2 regions of the Lysobacter helvus genome follow, and region 1 is predicted to be linked to the other one. Evidence: predicted binding sites of a transcription regulator. Region 1 holds the regulator's gene; the other holds the start of a gene.

What was found. The regulator HrcA, encoded in region 1, represses chaperone genes, less so after heat shock. The targets are predictions, from matches to a motif close to TTNGCACTCNNNNNNNNNGAGTGCNAA.
Region 2: the regulator HrcA is predicted to act here: its motif matches at 5,056-5,082, upstream of groES (co-chaperone GroES).

What each region holds. Positions count from the first base shown of each region.
Region 1 covers NZ_AP024546.1:2,985,627-2,993,296, reverse strand. The annotation lists gene fur (ferric iron uptake transcriptional regulator) at 48-449, shown strand; gene recN (DNA repair protein RecN) at 446-2,122, opposite strand; gene hrcA (heat-inducible transcriptional repressor HrcA) at 2,219-3,277, shown strand; gene grpE (nucleotide exchange factor GrpE) at 3,366-3,872, shown strand; gene dnaK (molecular chaperone DnaK) at 3,983-5,902, shown strand; gene dnaJ (molecular chaperone DnaJ) at 6,017-7,153, shown strand; gene LYSHEL_RS14590 (tyrosinase family protein) at 7,187-7,670, opposite strand, start outside.
Region 2 covers NZ_AP024546.1:1,708,479-1,716,148, reverse strand. The annotation lists gene LYSHEL_RS08410 (S8 family peptidase) at 1-324, opposite strand, end outside; gene LYSHEL_RS08405 (zf-HC2 domain-containing protein) at 324-995, opposite strand; gene LYSHEL_RS08400 (RNA polymerase sigma factor) at 992-1,576, opposite strand; gene LYSHEL_RS08395 (TIGR03118 family protein) at 1,793-2,890, shown strand; gene groL (chaperonin GroEL) at 3,026-4,663, opposite strand; gene groES (co-chaperone GroES) at 4,720-5,007, opposite strand; gene LYSHEL_RS08380 (helix-turn-helix transcriptional regulator) at 5,609-5,992, shown strand; gene cutA (divalent-cation tolerance protein CutA) at 6,072-6,383, shown strand; gene LYSHEL_RS08370 (protein-disulfide reductase DsbD) at 6,380-7,670, shown strand, end outside.

The DNA of each region.
Region 1 (7,670 bases):
ACCTGTCGCGGGGGGTCGGAAGGGGGCCGATGATACACTCCGCCGCCATGGAACAGCAGGATCTGCGCAAGCTCGGGCTCAAGGTCACGCATCCGCGGATGCGGATCCTCGAGCTGTTGGAACAGTCCCGCCCGCGCCACATGACGGCCGAGGACATCTACCGGTTGCTGCTGGACCACGGGGACGAAATCGGGCTGGCCACCGTTTACCGGGTGCTCACGCAATTCGAGGCGGCCGGGCTGGTGCTCAAGCACAACTTCGAGGGTGGCCACGCGGTGTACGAGCTGGACCGCGGCGAGCACCACGACCACATGGTCGACATCGAGACCGGCAAGGTCATCGAGTTCCAGAGCGCGGAGATCGAAGACCTGCAACGGCAGATCGCGGCGCAGCACGGGTACGAGATCGAAGAGCACGCGCTGGTGCTCTACGTGCGCAAGAAGCGCTAGCCCACGTCCGCCAGCAACCGCCGCGCCGCGGCGCGCGCTTCCTTGCTCACTTCCACGCCACCCAGCATGCGGGCGAGTTCTTCCTCGCGGTCCTTCGCTTCCAGCTGGCGCACGGCGCTCTGGGTCATGCCGTCGCTGGCGGCCTTGCTGACGCGGTAATGGGCGTTGCCCTGCGCGGCGACCTGCGGCAGGTGGGTCACGCACAACACCTGGCGTTTCGCACCGAGCGCACGCAGCTTCTGGCCGACGATGTCCGCCACCGCGCCGCCGATGCCCGAATCCACCTCGTCGAACACCATCGTGGGCACGGCGTCCAGGCCGAGCGCGGCGACTTCGATCGCGAGCGAGATGCGCGAGAGTTCGCCGCCGGAGGCGACCTTGCGCAACGCGCGCGCGGGCTGGCCGGGATTGGCGGCGACGAGGAATTCGATGCGCTCGGCGCCTTGCGGATCCGGATCGGCCGCGGGGTTGGGTTCGATCGACACCGAGAACGCGCCGCCGCCCATGCCGAGCTCGCCGATCAGCGTGGTCGTGGACGATGCGAGCGACTTCGCCGCCTGCGTGCGGGCTTTCGTCAGCGTGGCGGCGTGCTTCGCCCACGCGAGGCGGGCCGATTCGATTTCGCCATCGAGCGCGCGCACGCGGTCTTCGGCGCCGCGCAGGGATTCGAGCTCCGCGACGAGGGCATCGCGTTGCGCGGCCAGGCCTTCGGGCGCGATGCGGTGCTTGCGCGCCAAGTCGTGCAGGCGCGTGAGCTTGCGGTCCAGGTCGTCGAAGGCGGTGGGGTCGAGGTCCAGGTCGGCGCGGACGCGTTCCAGCAGGGACGCCGCTTCGTCGAGCTGGATCGCGGCGGTGTCGAGCATCGCGTCGATCTCGAGCAGGCGCGGTTCGTGTTCGGCCTGGCGCGCGAGGTCGTTGCGCATCTGCTGCAGCTGGCGCCCGAGGGCCGGACCGTCTTCGCCACCCAGGCGCGCGGCGGCGGCGTCGCAGGCTTCGATCAGGCCGGCGGCGTGCGCATGGCGGCGGTGCGCGGCGACGAGGTCGGCGAACGCCGCGGGCTCCAGCGCATCGCGCTGCAATTCCTGCAGCTGGTGTTCGAGGAAGGCGATGCGATCGCCGGGATCGCCGCGTTGCGAGAGCGCGTCGCGTTCGCGCACCAGCGCCGCCCACGTGCGCGCGGCGGCCTGCACCTGCGCCTGCAACGGCGCGTGCCGGCCGAAGGCATCGAGCAGCGCGAGCTGGCTGCCGCGCGCCATCAACGCCTGGTGTTCGTGCTGGCCGTGGATTTCGACCAGGCGCCCGGCGAGTTCGGCCACCTGGGCGATCGTCGCGGGGCGGCCGTTGATCCACGCCTTCGAACCACCGTCGGCGCGCAGCGTGCGGCGCAACTGGCATGTCGCGCCGGCATCGGTGTCGTCGAGGTCCTGTTCCTGCAGCCAGGCGGCGGCCGCGGGCGCATCGGACAGGTCGAACACCGCGACCAGTTCCGCGCGTTCAGCCCCGTGGCGCACCACGCCGCTGTCGGCGCGCGCCCCGGACAGGAAGCCCAGCGCGTCGACCAGCAGCGACTTGCCCGCGCCGGTTTCGCCGGAAATCACGGTCAGGCCCGCGGCGAAATCGAGTTCGGCCGCGCGGACGACCGCGAAGTCCTTGATGGCGAGATGGGTGAGCATGGGGCGATAGCGTAAAAGATTCGTCGTCGCAGGAACCGAGACTGCGTGCAACGCAATCCGCTTGCGCCCACCTGCCGCGCGCCGTATACCCGCCCCATGGCTTCGCGCACGCAACTCCCCGGCGACCTCGATCCGCGCGCACGGCACCTGCTGCGCACGCTGATCGGGCGCTACATCCACGATGGCGAACCGGTCGGTTCGCAGACGCTGGCCCGCCACGCGGGCCTGGACATCAGCCCGGCGACCATCCGTAACATCCTCGCGGACCTGGAGGAGGGCGGGCTCCTGAGTTCGCCGCACACCTCCGCTGGCCGCATCCCGACCACGCAGGGCTACCGGGTGTTCGTGGATTCGCTGCTGCAGGTGCGTTCGCTGCCCGAAGGGGAGCTCGCGCGCCTGCGCCAGGAGCTGCCGGCCGGGTCGGGCACGCAGGCCCTGCTGGGCAGCGCGTCGGAACTGTTGTCGGCGATGACGCATTTCGTCGGCGTGGTCGGGGTGCCCAAGCGCGAGCAGTTCGCCTTCCGCCACATCGATTTCGTCCCGCTGGATGCGCAGCGCGTGCTGGCGATCCTCGTCTTCGCCGACAACGACGTGCAGAACCGCATCCTGCACACGCGCCGCCCCTACGACGCGGGCGAGCTGGAACGCGCGGCCAACTACCTCAACCAGCACTTCGCCGGACGCCCGCTCGCGGAGATCCGCGCGCGCCTGGTGCAGGAGTTGAACAACGCGCGCAGCGAAATGGAAACGCTGCTGGCGCACACCGTCGAACTGGCCGAACAGGCGCTGGCGCCGGGCGTGGAGGACGACGTGGTGCTGGCCGGCCAGACGCGCCTGATGGGCGTGCAGGACCTGTCCGACCTGGACCGCCTGCGCGACCTGTTCGAAGCCTTCGCCCGCAAGCGCGAGATCCTGCAGCTGCTCGAACGCACCGCGCGCGCCCCGGGCGTGCGCATCTTCATCGGCGAGGAGACCGGCATGGCGCCGCTCGAATCGGTCTCGATGGTCACCGCGCCCTACGTCGCCGGCGGGCGCGTGCTGGGCGTGCTCGGGGTGATCGGCCCCACGCGCATGGCCTACGACCGGGTGATCCCCGTCGTGCAGGCCGCCGCCGACGTCCTCGGGGCCGCCCTGGAGGCGCCGCCGAAGGACTGAACGGGGCCCCGGGCCTTGAAAGCCCCGGCCGGCGACCGCATGCGGGGGGTTCGGGCGGAGGACGCCGCCGAACCACGGACCTTTCCAGATGACCCACGAACACCCGCAGGACAGCGACGCCGCCCTGGAAGGCGAGCTGTCTCCCCAGGACCAGATCGAACAACTCAAGGGCGAAGTCGAGCAATTGCGCGCCGAGGCGCTGCGCGAACGCGCCGACCTCGACAACCAGCGCAAGCGCCTGGCCCGCGACGTGGAGCAGGCGCGCAAGTTCGCCAACGAACGCCTGCTCACCGAGCTGCTCCCGCTGTTCGACAGCATGGAAGCGGGCCTTGCCGCCGCCGCGCAATCCGACCCCCTCCGCGAAGGCCTGGAGCTCACGCTGCGCCAGCTGCACCGCATCGCCGAGACCAACGGCCTCGTCGAAGTGTTCCCGCAGGCCGGCGACAGCTTCGACCCCGAACGCCACCAGGCGATGAGCATGGTCGAGGCCGGCGCGTTGCCGCCCGGCGCGGTCGCGCAGACCTTCCAGAAGGGCTACGTGCTGAACGAGCGACTGCTGCGCCCGGCGCTGGTCGTGGTCGCGAAACACGATTGAACGCAACGACCGAGCCTTGAAGGCGGCCAAGCGGCCCCTACATCACGTGCAGTCCGGCGGGCAGCCCGCCAACCAATTTCGAATAGCGACATCCCCGGAGGGAGCAACACATGGGCAAGATCATCGGCATCGACCTCGGCACCACCAATTCGTGCGTGGCCATCATGGAAGGCGGCAAGGCGCGCGTCATCGAGAACAGCGAAGGCGACCGCACCACCCCGTCGATCGTGGCGTACACCAAGGACGGCGAAGTGCTGGTCGGCGCATCCGCCAAGCGCCAGGCCGTCACCAATCCCAAGAACACCTTCTTCGCCGTCAAGCGCCTCATCGGCCGCAAGTTCCAGGACGCCGAAGTGCAGAAGGACATCGGCCTGGTCCCGTACCAGATCATGGGCCATGACAACGGCGACGCGTGGGTGGCCACGAGCGACGGCAAGAACCTCTCGCCGCAGGAAATCTCCGCGCGCGTGCTGGAGAAGATGAAGAAGACGGCCGAGGCCTACCTCGGCGAGACGGTGACCGAAGCGGTCATCACGGTGCCGGCGTACTTCAACGACAGCCAGCGCCAGGCCACCAAGGACGCCGGCCGCATCGCGGGCCTGGACGTCAAGCGCATCATCAACGAGCCCACCGCGGCCGCGCTGGCCTATGGCATGGACAAGAAGGGCGGCGACCGCAAGATCGCGGTGTACGACCTGGGCGGCGGCACGTTCGACGTGTCGATCATCGAGATCGCGTCCGTGGACGGCGAGATGCAGGTGGAAGTGCTCTCCACCAACGGCGACACGTTCCTGGGCGGCGAAGACTTCGACAAGCGCGTCATCGATTACCTCGTCGAGGAATTCCTCAAGGACCAGGGCATCGACCTGCGCAAGGATCCGCTCGCGCTGCAGCGCCTGAAGGACGCCGCCGAGCGCGCGAAGATCGAGCTGTCCTCCGCGCAGCAGACCGAAGTGAACCTGCCGTACGTCACGGCCGATGCCTCGGGCCCGAAACACCTCAACATCAAGCTCACGCGCGCCAAGCTCGAAGCGCTGGTCGACGACCTCGTCAAGAAGACGATCGAACCGTGCCGCATCGCGCTGAACGACGCCGGCCTGCGCGCGAGCGAAATCAGCGAAGTCATCCTCGTCGGCGGCCAGACCCGCATGCCGAAGGTGCAGCAGGCGGTGGGCGAGTTCTTCGGCAAGGAACCGCGCAAGGACGTCAACCCGGATGAAGCGGTCGCGCTGGGCGCGGCGATCCAGGGCGGCGTGCTGGCCGGCGACGTCAAGGACGTGCTGCTGCTCGACGTGACCCCGCTCAGCCTGGGCATCGAAACCCTCGGCGGCGTGTTCACCAAGATCATCGAGAAGAACACCACCATCCCGACCAAGGCCTCGCAGGTCTTCTCCACGGCGGACGACAACCAGTCCGCGGTGACGGTGCACGTGCTGCAGGGCGAACGCGAACAGGCGCGCTTCAACAAGTCGCTCGCGCGCTTCGACCTGGCCGGCATCGACGCCGCGCCGCGCGGCATGCCGCAGATCGAAGTCTCCTTCGACATCGACGCCAACGGCATCCTGCACGTGCACGCCAAGGACAAGAAGACGGGCAAGGAGCAGAAGGTCGAGATCAAGGCCGGCTCGGGCCTGTCGGAAGACGAGATCAAGCAGATGGTGCAGGACGCCGAAGCCCATCGCGAAGACGACAAGAAGTTCCATGAGCTGGTGACGGCGCGCAACACCGCCGACGCGATGATCCATTCGGTGCGCAATGCGATCACCGAGCACGGCAGCAAGGTGCCGGGCGACGTGATCGGCCGCGTCGAAGGCGCGCTCGCCGACCTCGAGACCGCGATGAAGGGCGACGACAAGGGCCAGATCGACGCGAAGACCCGCGCGCTCGAGGAAGCCGCGCAGTCGCTGGTGGCGGCGGCCTCGGCCGGGCAGGGCGGCGGCGGCGACGCCGGCGGCCCGCAGGGAGGTGCGCCGCGCAACGACGACGTGGTGGACGCTGAGTTCACCGAAGTCAAGGACGACAACAAGTAACGGCCGTCCCGGTCATGCGGAAACGGGGCCCGGGTCTGCGAAAGGCGACATCCGCCGATCCGGTCCCGGGCCCCGCCGTATAAGCTTTCGCACTTTTTCGAAGAACCCGGCTCCATGAGCAAACGCGACTACTACGAAACCCTGGGCGTGGCCCGCGACGCCAGCGACGAAGACCTGAAGAAGGCCTATCGCCGCTGCGCGATGAAGCACCACCCCGATCGCAATCCCGGCGACCACGCTGCGGAAGCCGCGTTCAAGGAATGCAAGGAAGCCTACGAAGTGCTGTCGGACGCGGCCAAGCGCCGCATGTACGACCAGCACGGCCACGCTGCATTCGAACACGGCATGGGCGGCGGTGGGGGTGGTGGCCCGGGCGGTTACGCCGACATGGGCGACATCTTCGGGGACATCTTCGGCAACATCTTCGGCGGCGGGGCCGGCGGGCGCGGTGGCCCGCGGCGCGGCGCCGACATCGGCTACGTGATGGAGCTCGATCTCGAAGAAGCGGTCTCGGGCATCGAGAAGCGCGTCGAAGTCCCCACGCTCGTCTCGTGCCAGCACTGCAACGGGTCGGGATCGGCCGACGGCCAGGTGGAAAACTGCACCACGTGCCACGGCCGCGGCCAGGTGCGCATGCAGCGCGGCATCTTCCAGATGCAGCAGACGTGCCCGCATTGCGCAGGGCGCGGCAAGGTCATCATCAACCCGTGCAAGCCGTGCGTGGGGCAGGGGCGCCTGGAGGAAGAAAAGGTGCTCTCGGTGAAGATCCCCGCGGGCGTCGACAACGGCGACCGCATCCGCTTGTCCGGCGAAGGCGAGGCCGGTCCGCCGGGCACGCCGCCGGGCGACCTGTACGTGGAAGTGCGCGTGCGTCCGCACGACATCTTCGAGCGCGAAGGCGACGACCTGCATTGCGAAGTGCCGGTGCGCATCTCGCAGGCGGCGCTGGGCGATTCGATCCGCGTGCCCACGCTGGGCGGCGACATCGAACTGCGCATCCCCGCCGAAACGCAGAGCGGCAAGGTGTTCCGCCTGCGCGATCGCGGCGTGCGTTCGGTGCGCAGCCGCGCGCCGGGCGACCTGTATTGCAAGGTCGCGGTGGAAACGCCGGTCAACCTCACGCCGGAACAGCGCGAGTTGCTGGAGAAGTTCGAAGCCACCTTCGTCGGCGAGGGCGCGCGGCGCCATTCGCCGAAAGCCTCGACGTTCCTCGACGGGGTGAAGGGCTTCTGGGACCGAATGATCAGTTGACCCCTCTCCCGAACGGGAGAGGGGCCCAGGCAGTTACTGCCGCACCAGTTCGATCGAAGCGACCATCGGGTTCGCACCCGACACCGGGCGTCCGCCCGGCACGAAAGTCACGTACAACTCGCTCCCCGCGGCCACGCCGTGGGGCTTCTTCGCGATCGTGTTCAACAGCGCGGTGACGTCGAAGCTGAAGAAATTCTCGCCCAACGCTTCATCGAGCTTGCTGCCGCCGCCGTGGTCGTGGAACTCGGCGTCGAAGAAGTTGATCGCGCCGACGTAGTGCGCGTTGTCCACCGGATCGGTGGGGCGCGCGGTGATGTACACGTGGTACAGCACTTCCGGCTGCTTCCAGGTGTGCAGCTTGCGCAGCACGAGCAATGCGCGGCGGTTGTCGGTGTCCAGGCCCAGCACGTCCGTCTTGCGCGTGCCGCTGATGCGCAGCATGCGCACCTTGGTGGGCGTGGCGCCGAGGTCGGCTTCGGTCTGCGCGGCGGCGATGCGCGTGGCGGTCGCGGCCGCG
Region 2 (7,670 bases), 1.3 Mb from region 1:
CGCGAGTGCCGCGACGGCCGCGGCCACGGACGCGGCATCCGGCGCTTCGAGCACGAAGCAATCCAGACCGAGCGCCGGCATCGGCCAGTCGGTACGCATCGTGAGGCCATGCGCGGTGGCGAGGCGTTGCGCGATGCGGGCGCGCGCGGCGTGGCCCGGCGCGTTCCGGTAATCGCCTGCGTACGCGGTGTCCGGACGATCGTGGACGGCGGGCGCGCGCAGCATCACGAGGAGTTGCCGCGCTTCCACGTCGGGTGGACCCGCACGCGCGACGCTGCACAGCGCGAACGCGAGACCGAGCAGCAAGGCGGCAAGCGCGCGCATCACTCGCGTGTCTCCGCCGGCGCCAGCAGCTCGGCGATTTCCACGCCGGGCGAAGCACGCAACGCATCACGCACGCTCTGCGACTGGCCGGGGTCGGTCGCGATGAGGAAAGCGCCGGCTTCGTTCGGGCCGTCGACGATGCGGCCGTGCACCTGCGCCAGCAATGCGCGCAACTGCGCTTCCGTCAGGCGCGAATCGAAGACGACCAGCACGCGGTCGGCCTTGTTCGCCGCCACCGTGGGCGCGGACAGCGTGCGATAGGCGAACGGCGCGTCCGGCGCGGTTTCCCGCCGGAACGCGAACACGCCCAGCAGGACTAGCATCGCCGCCTGCGCGCCCAACGCGATGCGCGTCCACGGCAAGGTCCCGCGCCAGGCCGTGCGCAGGCGCGGCCAGCGAGCGCGCAAGACCGGCGCGCGTTGCGTGGCATGCAGGCGACCGCGCAGGCGCTGCCAGTCGCGATCGACATCGGGGGCCTCGACGTGCGCCGGACCGTCGTCGATCAGCGTGCGCATCGCCTCCACGTCCTGCCGGCATGCGGCGCATTCGGCGAGGTGCGCTTGCACGCGCAGGTGTTCGTCCTGCGACAACGTGCCGTTGGCGTACCACGGCAGCAGCAAGGCGATGGCGCGATGCCCGCGCCCTTCGAAGGAGAGCACGCGACCGTTCACAGTGCCTCCGCCCCGGCATCGCCGAGCAAGGTCTTCATGCGGCGGCGCGCGTAGAACATGCGCGTCTTCACCGTGGCCACGGGGCACCCGACGATCTCGGCGATCTCCTTGCAGCCATGCCCGTGGAAGTAGGTCAGCTCGATCACCGCGCGATGTTCCGGCGTGAGTTGCGCGATCGTCGCGTCCAGGCGCGCGCGCAACTGGTGGCGTTGCATCGTGCCGTCGGGTTCGGTGTCGCTCGGCGCGCGTGGTTCGTCGCGCGGATCGGGCAGCGGCATGTCGCTGCGCCGCACGGCCTTCATCGCCTGGCGGTACGCGATCGCGAACAGCCACGTCGACACCTGCGAACTCGCGTCGAACGTGTGCGCCTTGCGCCATGCGACCAGCATCGTGTCGTCGAGCACTTCGTCCACCAGCGCGTGCTGGCGCAGCACGCCGCGCAGGAAGCGGCGCAGGCGCGGCGCGTAGGCGCGATAGAGCGCTTCGAACGCGTGCATGTCCTCCATCGCCACGAGGCCGAGCAGGTCGACATCGTCCATCGCGATGCGGTGGGTTTCGCCTTCGGGCACGGGACGCGGCATGGGCAGACCTCCGGGATGCGCAGTGCATGCCTGCGCGCGGGTCGGTCGGTTCAATCGACGGCGGCGATTGCAGGCCCCGGCGCGTTGCGCGGGCGTGAGGGTGTCGTTGGGTTGAACCAAGCGGCGCCGCGACGGGATGCATGCGCGCGGCGAAACACGGGCCACGCCCCGGCGCCGCAGCCATTCCCAATCCCCCACTTCCGCAGGAGTCCTGCCATGTCCCTGCTCTTCCGACATCGCCGGCGCGCCGCATGCGCCGTCGGCCTCGCCCTGGTGCTTGCAGCGGCCGCGCCTTCCGCGCTGGCCGTGGATGGTTACTACAAGGTCCGCAACCTCGTGTCCGACGGCACCATCCCCGCCGCGCACGTCGATCCCAACCTGGTGAACGGGTGGGGGGTTGCGTTCAATCCGTTCGGCTTCGTGTGGGTGTCCGCCGCCGACGGGATGGTGTCCACGCTGTACGACGGCGACGGGGTCGTGCAGTCGCTCGTCGTCGCGATTCCTTCGCCCACGATGACGACCGGCGGCAATCCCACCGGCATCGTGTTCAACGGTTCGAATGCGTTCGTGGTGACGCAGGGGGCATTGAGCGGGCCCGCGCGCTTCCTGTTCGCCACCGAACAGGGCGTGATCGCCGCCTGGTCGCCCGCGGTGGATGTCACGCATGCGATCCGCATGATCAACCACTCGGCCGACGGCACGAACTACAAGGGCCTGGCGTTGAGCGGCGACGGCCTGACGCAGTTGATCTACGCCACCGACTTCTTCCACGCGCGCGTGGATGTGTTCGACAGCAACTTCAAACCGGTGACGCTGGCCACCGGCGCGTTCAAGGATCCGGGCATCCCGAAGGGCTATGCGCCGTTCGGCATCCAGGCGATCAACGGCGACATCTACGTCACCTATGCCAAGCAGGACGCGACGATGTCCGACGAAGTGCGCTGCGCCGGGTGCGGCTTCGTGAGCGTGTTCAAGCCGAACGGGAAGTTCGCGCGACGCATCGCCACGCGCGGTGCGCTCAATGCGCCGTGGGGCCTCGCGCTCGCGCCGGCGGCGTTCGGGACGTTCCACAACGCGCTGCTCGTCGGGAATTTCGGCGACGGGAAGATCAATGCGTACGGGGCGTCGTCGGGCACGTTGCTGGGCAACCTGCGGCATCGCGACGGTTCGTCGATCTACGTCGACGGGTTGTGGGGCATGCAGTTCGGCAACGGGCTGAGCGACCAGCCGGTGGATACGTTGTTCTTTGCGTCGGGGCCGAACGACGAGGAGCACGGGTTGTATGGGCGCATCGACTTTACGCATGCGCCTTGAGTGAGGTTACGGCGATCGGAGCGTCCCCTCCCCTGCCCTCCCCGCGGGGCGGGGAGGGGGACAACGAGAAAGGCCCGCTTGCGCGGGCCTTTCTGCGTTACCTGGACTGCCTGGATCTGGATGCGCTTTGCGCTCTTAGAAATCCATGCCGCCCATGCCGCCCATGCCGCCGCCCGGCATCGCCGGTTCGTCCTTCTTCGGCAGCTCGGCGACCATCGCTTCGGTCGTGATCATCAGGCCGGCGATCGACGCGGCGTTCTGCAGCGCGGTGCGCGTGACCTTGGTCGGGTCCAGGATGCCCATCGCGACCATGTCGCCGTACTCGCCGGTCTGCGCGTTGTAACCGAAGTTACCCGAGCCTTCCTTGACCTTGTTGAGCACGACCGACGGCTCTTCGCCGGCGTTGGTGACGATCTCGCGCAGCGGCGATTCCATCGCGCGCAGGGCGATCTGGATGCCGTGGTTCTGGTCTTCGTTGGCACCGGTGATCTTGCCGACCGAAGCCAGCGCACGGATCAGCGCAACGCCGCCGCCCGGGACCACGCCTTCTTCCACCGCCGCGCGCGTGGCGTGCAGGGCGTCTTCGACGCGGGCCTTCTTTTCCTTCATTTCGATTTCGGTCGAGGCACCGACCTTGATCACCGCAACGCCGCCGGCCAGCTTGGCGACGCGCTCCTGCAGCTTCTCGCGGTCGTAGTCCGAAGAGGTCTCTTCGATCTGCGCCTTGATCTGCTTGATGCGGCTTTCGATGGCGGAGGTCTCGCCGGCGCCGTCGATGATCGTGGTGTTTTCCTTGGTGACCTGGATCTTCTTCGCGCGGCCGAGGTCCTTGATGGTCGCCTTCTCGAGCGAGAGGCCGACTTCTTCGGAGATCACGGTGCCGCCGGTCAGGGTGGCCATGTCTTCCAGCATCGCCTTGCGACGGTCGCCGAAGCCCGGCGCCTTGACGGCGCAGACCTTGACGATGCCGCGGATCGTGTTGACCACCAGGGTGGCCAGCGCTTCGCCTTCGACTTCCTCGGCGACGATCAGCAACGGCTTGCCGGCCTTGGCCACGCCTTCGAGGACGGGCAGCAGGTCGCGGACGTTCGAGATCTTCTTGTCGTGCAGCAGGATGAAGGGATCATCCAGCTCGGCCGACATCGACTGCTGGTTGTTGATGAAGTACGGCGAGAGGTAGCCGCGGTCGAACTGCATGCCTTCGACGACGTCGAGCTCGTTCTCCAGGCCCGAGCCTTCTTCAACCGTGATCACGCCTTCCTTGCCGACCTTCTTCATCGCGTCGGCGATGATGTTGCCGATCGACTCGTCGGAGTTGGCGGAGATCGTGCCGACCTGCGCGATCGCCTTGTCGTCGGCCGTGGGCTTGCTGATGTTCTTCAGCTCGGCGACGGCGGCCACGACGGCCTTGTCGATGCCGCGCTTGAGGTCCATGGGGTTCATGCCGGCGGCGACCGCCTTCATGCCTTCGCGGATCAGCGCCTGCGCGAGCACGGTGGCGGTGGTGGTGCCGTCACCGGCGTTGTCGGAGGTCTTGGACGCGACTTCCTTCACCATCTGCGCGCCCATGTTCTCGAACTTGTCGGCGAGCTCGATCTCCTTGGCGACGGACACGCCGTCCTTGGTGATCGTGGGGGCGCCGTAGCTCTTCTCGAGCACGACGTTGCGGCCCTTCGGGCCCAGGGTGGCCTTGACGGCATTGGCGAGCACGTTGACGCCGCGCACCATCTTGGCGCGCGCGTCCTCACCGAAACGAATTTCCTTGGCAGCCATTGCGGATTACCTCAGTAGAAGAATTCTTGTGATTGCTTGTTGTGCGGAAACGACGCTCAGCCGAGGACGGCGAGGATGTCGTCTTCCTTCACGACCAGGTACTCGGTGCCATCCAGCTTCACTTCCGTGCCGCTGTACTTGCCGAACAGGACCTTGTCGCCGGCCTTGACCTTCGGCGCGCGGACGGAGCCGTTGTCGAGGACCTTGCCGTCGCCGACGGCGACGACTTCGCCCTTGATCGGCTTTTCGGTGGCGGAGTCGGGGATGACGATGCCGCCGGCGGAGATTTTTTCTTCTTCCATGCGCTTGATGACAACGCGGTCGTAGAGCGGCTTGATGTTCATTGACAACCCTCGCAAGTCGTTGAGTCGATTGGGGAAAGGGCGCGAAGCTTAGCAGTCCGGGGACCCGACTGCCAAAACCGCGACACGAAAAGGCCCGGCGCGCCGGGACGGGGAGGGAGTTGGGGAAAGCCCCTGGTGCTTTCAAGAGGCAAAAAGAAAGGGCGCACACGATGCCGTGCGCGCCCCCGGAGTGACGGGTGCCGATCCGTGGCTGGCGTTCCTTCGCCGCTCCCCCGCTCCCAGTCCCTTGCTGCCGAAATTCCGTTCGACGAGGGCGCAGCTTGCGGACGCCGTCGCAGGTTGTGAAGACTGGTGGCAGGCAAAAAGCGCTGTCGGATGGTAGCCAGAGCCGCGCCCCGCCTCGCGCCCGCCCCGGTGGTGACCGTGCCCGCTACCAAAAGTAGACAGGATGCGGCCATTATCATTCACGGGGTGACTATTGTTGGCTTCTTCGCTATCCCCACGACTGTTCCCGGGTTTAACGTGCCGATAACGCCTTCACAGCCGCTGAAACTTCCTTCCACCGTTACATCGCACAGAGTTGTCGACCCACCCAATGACGTCCCAACAACGCATCCGCCTGGCTCGCCGCCATGCCGCCATGTCCCAGACGCAGCTTGCGCAGGCCGTGGGCGTGCAACGCAGCGCGGTGAGCCATTGGGAAGCGCCGCAAGGCAAGAACCCGAGCGTCAAGCACCTGCGCGAAATCGCGATGGTGACCGGCGTGCAGTTCGAATGGCTCGCCACCGGACGCGGGCAGATGGCGCCATCGCGGGACACGGTGCTGGATTCGGTGTCGGCGGTGGACGCGCTGCTGGTCGACGATTCGCTCGAGCAGCGATTACTCATGGCCTTCCGCGAAGCGCCAGTGCGCGCGCGCCTCGCCCTGGTCGAGCTGATGGAAGAACTGGCGAGCCAGCGCACCGGCCGCCCGCGTACGCGTTCGCTGATGACCAGCGACGCGTATTACGAAACGCTGGACTGACGACTGCGCAGACCGCTGCGTCCCGCGGGCCGCCGTGCCCGCGCGGTTACCCTATGCGGCCCCCATCCGTGGCCGCCCCGTGACCGCCCTGCTCTGCCTCAGCACCTGCCCCGATGCCGACACCGCGCAACGCATCGCCGATGCGCTGGTGGGCGAACGCCTGGCCGCCTGCGTCAACGTGTTGCCGGGGTTGCGTTCGACATATCGCTGGCAAGGCCGGGTCGAGCGCGCCGATGAAGTGCTGCTGCTGGTCAAGACCACGCGCGAACGATTGCCGGACCTGCAGGCCCGGCTAGTGGCGCTGCATCCCTACGAACTGCCCGAGCTGATCGCGGTCGAAGCCGCCGGCCTGCCGGCCTACCTCCAGTGGATCGCCGGGGAAGTGCAATGACGCAATACCTTCGAAACGCATTGCTCGCGTTGTGCGCCCTGGCGTTGTCGGGCGTGGCGCGCGATGCGCGGGCGATCGATGAAAAGGACCTGCTGCCCGTCGACCAGGCCTTCGCGCTGTCGGTGGACGCGCCCGCGCGCGACCGCATCGAGCTGACGTGGAAGATTGCGCCCGGCTATTACCTGTATCGCCAGCGCATCGGCGTGCAGGGCATCGATGGCGGAACGCTCGCGATGCCGAAGGGGCATCCGAAGCACGACGAGTTCTTCGGCGACGTGGAGATCTACCGCGATGCGCTGATCGCGACGTATGGCGGCACGATCGCGCCGGAGGCGCAAGGCGTCGAGCTGAAGGTGAAGTACCAGGGCTGCGCGGACGCGGGCATCTGCTATCCACCGCAGGTGCGCACGATCAAGGTCGCATTGCCTTCGGCGTCGGTCGAACCGTTGCTCGGCGCGCGCGCGCCGGCCTCCTCCGCGTTGTTCGGCGATGCGGGCGGCGCGCAGGTCGATGCCGCACCGCTTCCGCCCGAGCAGGCGTTCAAGGTGGAAGCGATCGCCGACGGCGGCAACGCGCTGCTGCTGCGCTTCACGCCGGCGCGCGGGTATTACCTCTATCGCGACAAGACCACGCTGAAGCTCGATGGCCAGGGCCTGTCGCTCGGCGCGCCGCGCTGGCCGCAGGGCACGCAGCATCGCGACGAACATTTCGGCGACGTGGTCGTGTACTTCGACCAGGTGGAAGTGCCGGTGGCCGTGCAGCGCACGCACGTGAATGCCGTGGACGGCACGTTGCGCGTGTCGTTCCAGGGCTGCCAGACCGGAGGCATCTGCTATCCGGTGATGACGCGTTCGATCCAGGTGTCGCTGCCCGCTGGCACCGTGTCGGGTGCGACCGCTGCAACGCCTGCCGACAACCTCGCCGCCGACCAGCGCCTCGCGCGCGACCTGGGCGGCAAGCAGCGCGCGTGGACGTTGCTGCTGTTCTTCGCCTACGGGCTCGGCCTCGCGTTCACGCCCTGCGTGTTGCCGATGGTGCCGATCCTGTCGGGCCTCATCGCCGGCCGCGGCGAACGCATCGGTGCGACGCGCGCGTTCTCGCTGTCGCTGGTGTACGTACTTGCGAGCGCGGTGGTGTTCACGATTGCCGGCGTGCTCGCGGGATTGCTCGGCGCGGCGGCCAACCTGCAGGCGTGGATGCAGAACGCGTGGGTGCTCGGCGCCTTCGCGGCCTTGTTCGTGATCCTGTCGTTGTCGATGTTCGGTTTGTACGAACTGCAATTGCCCG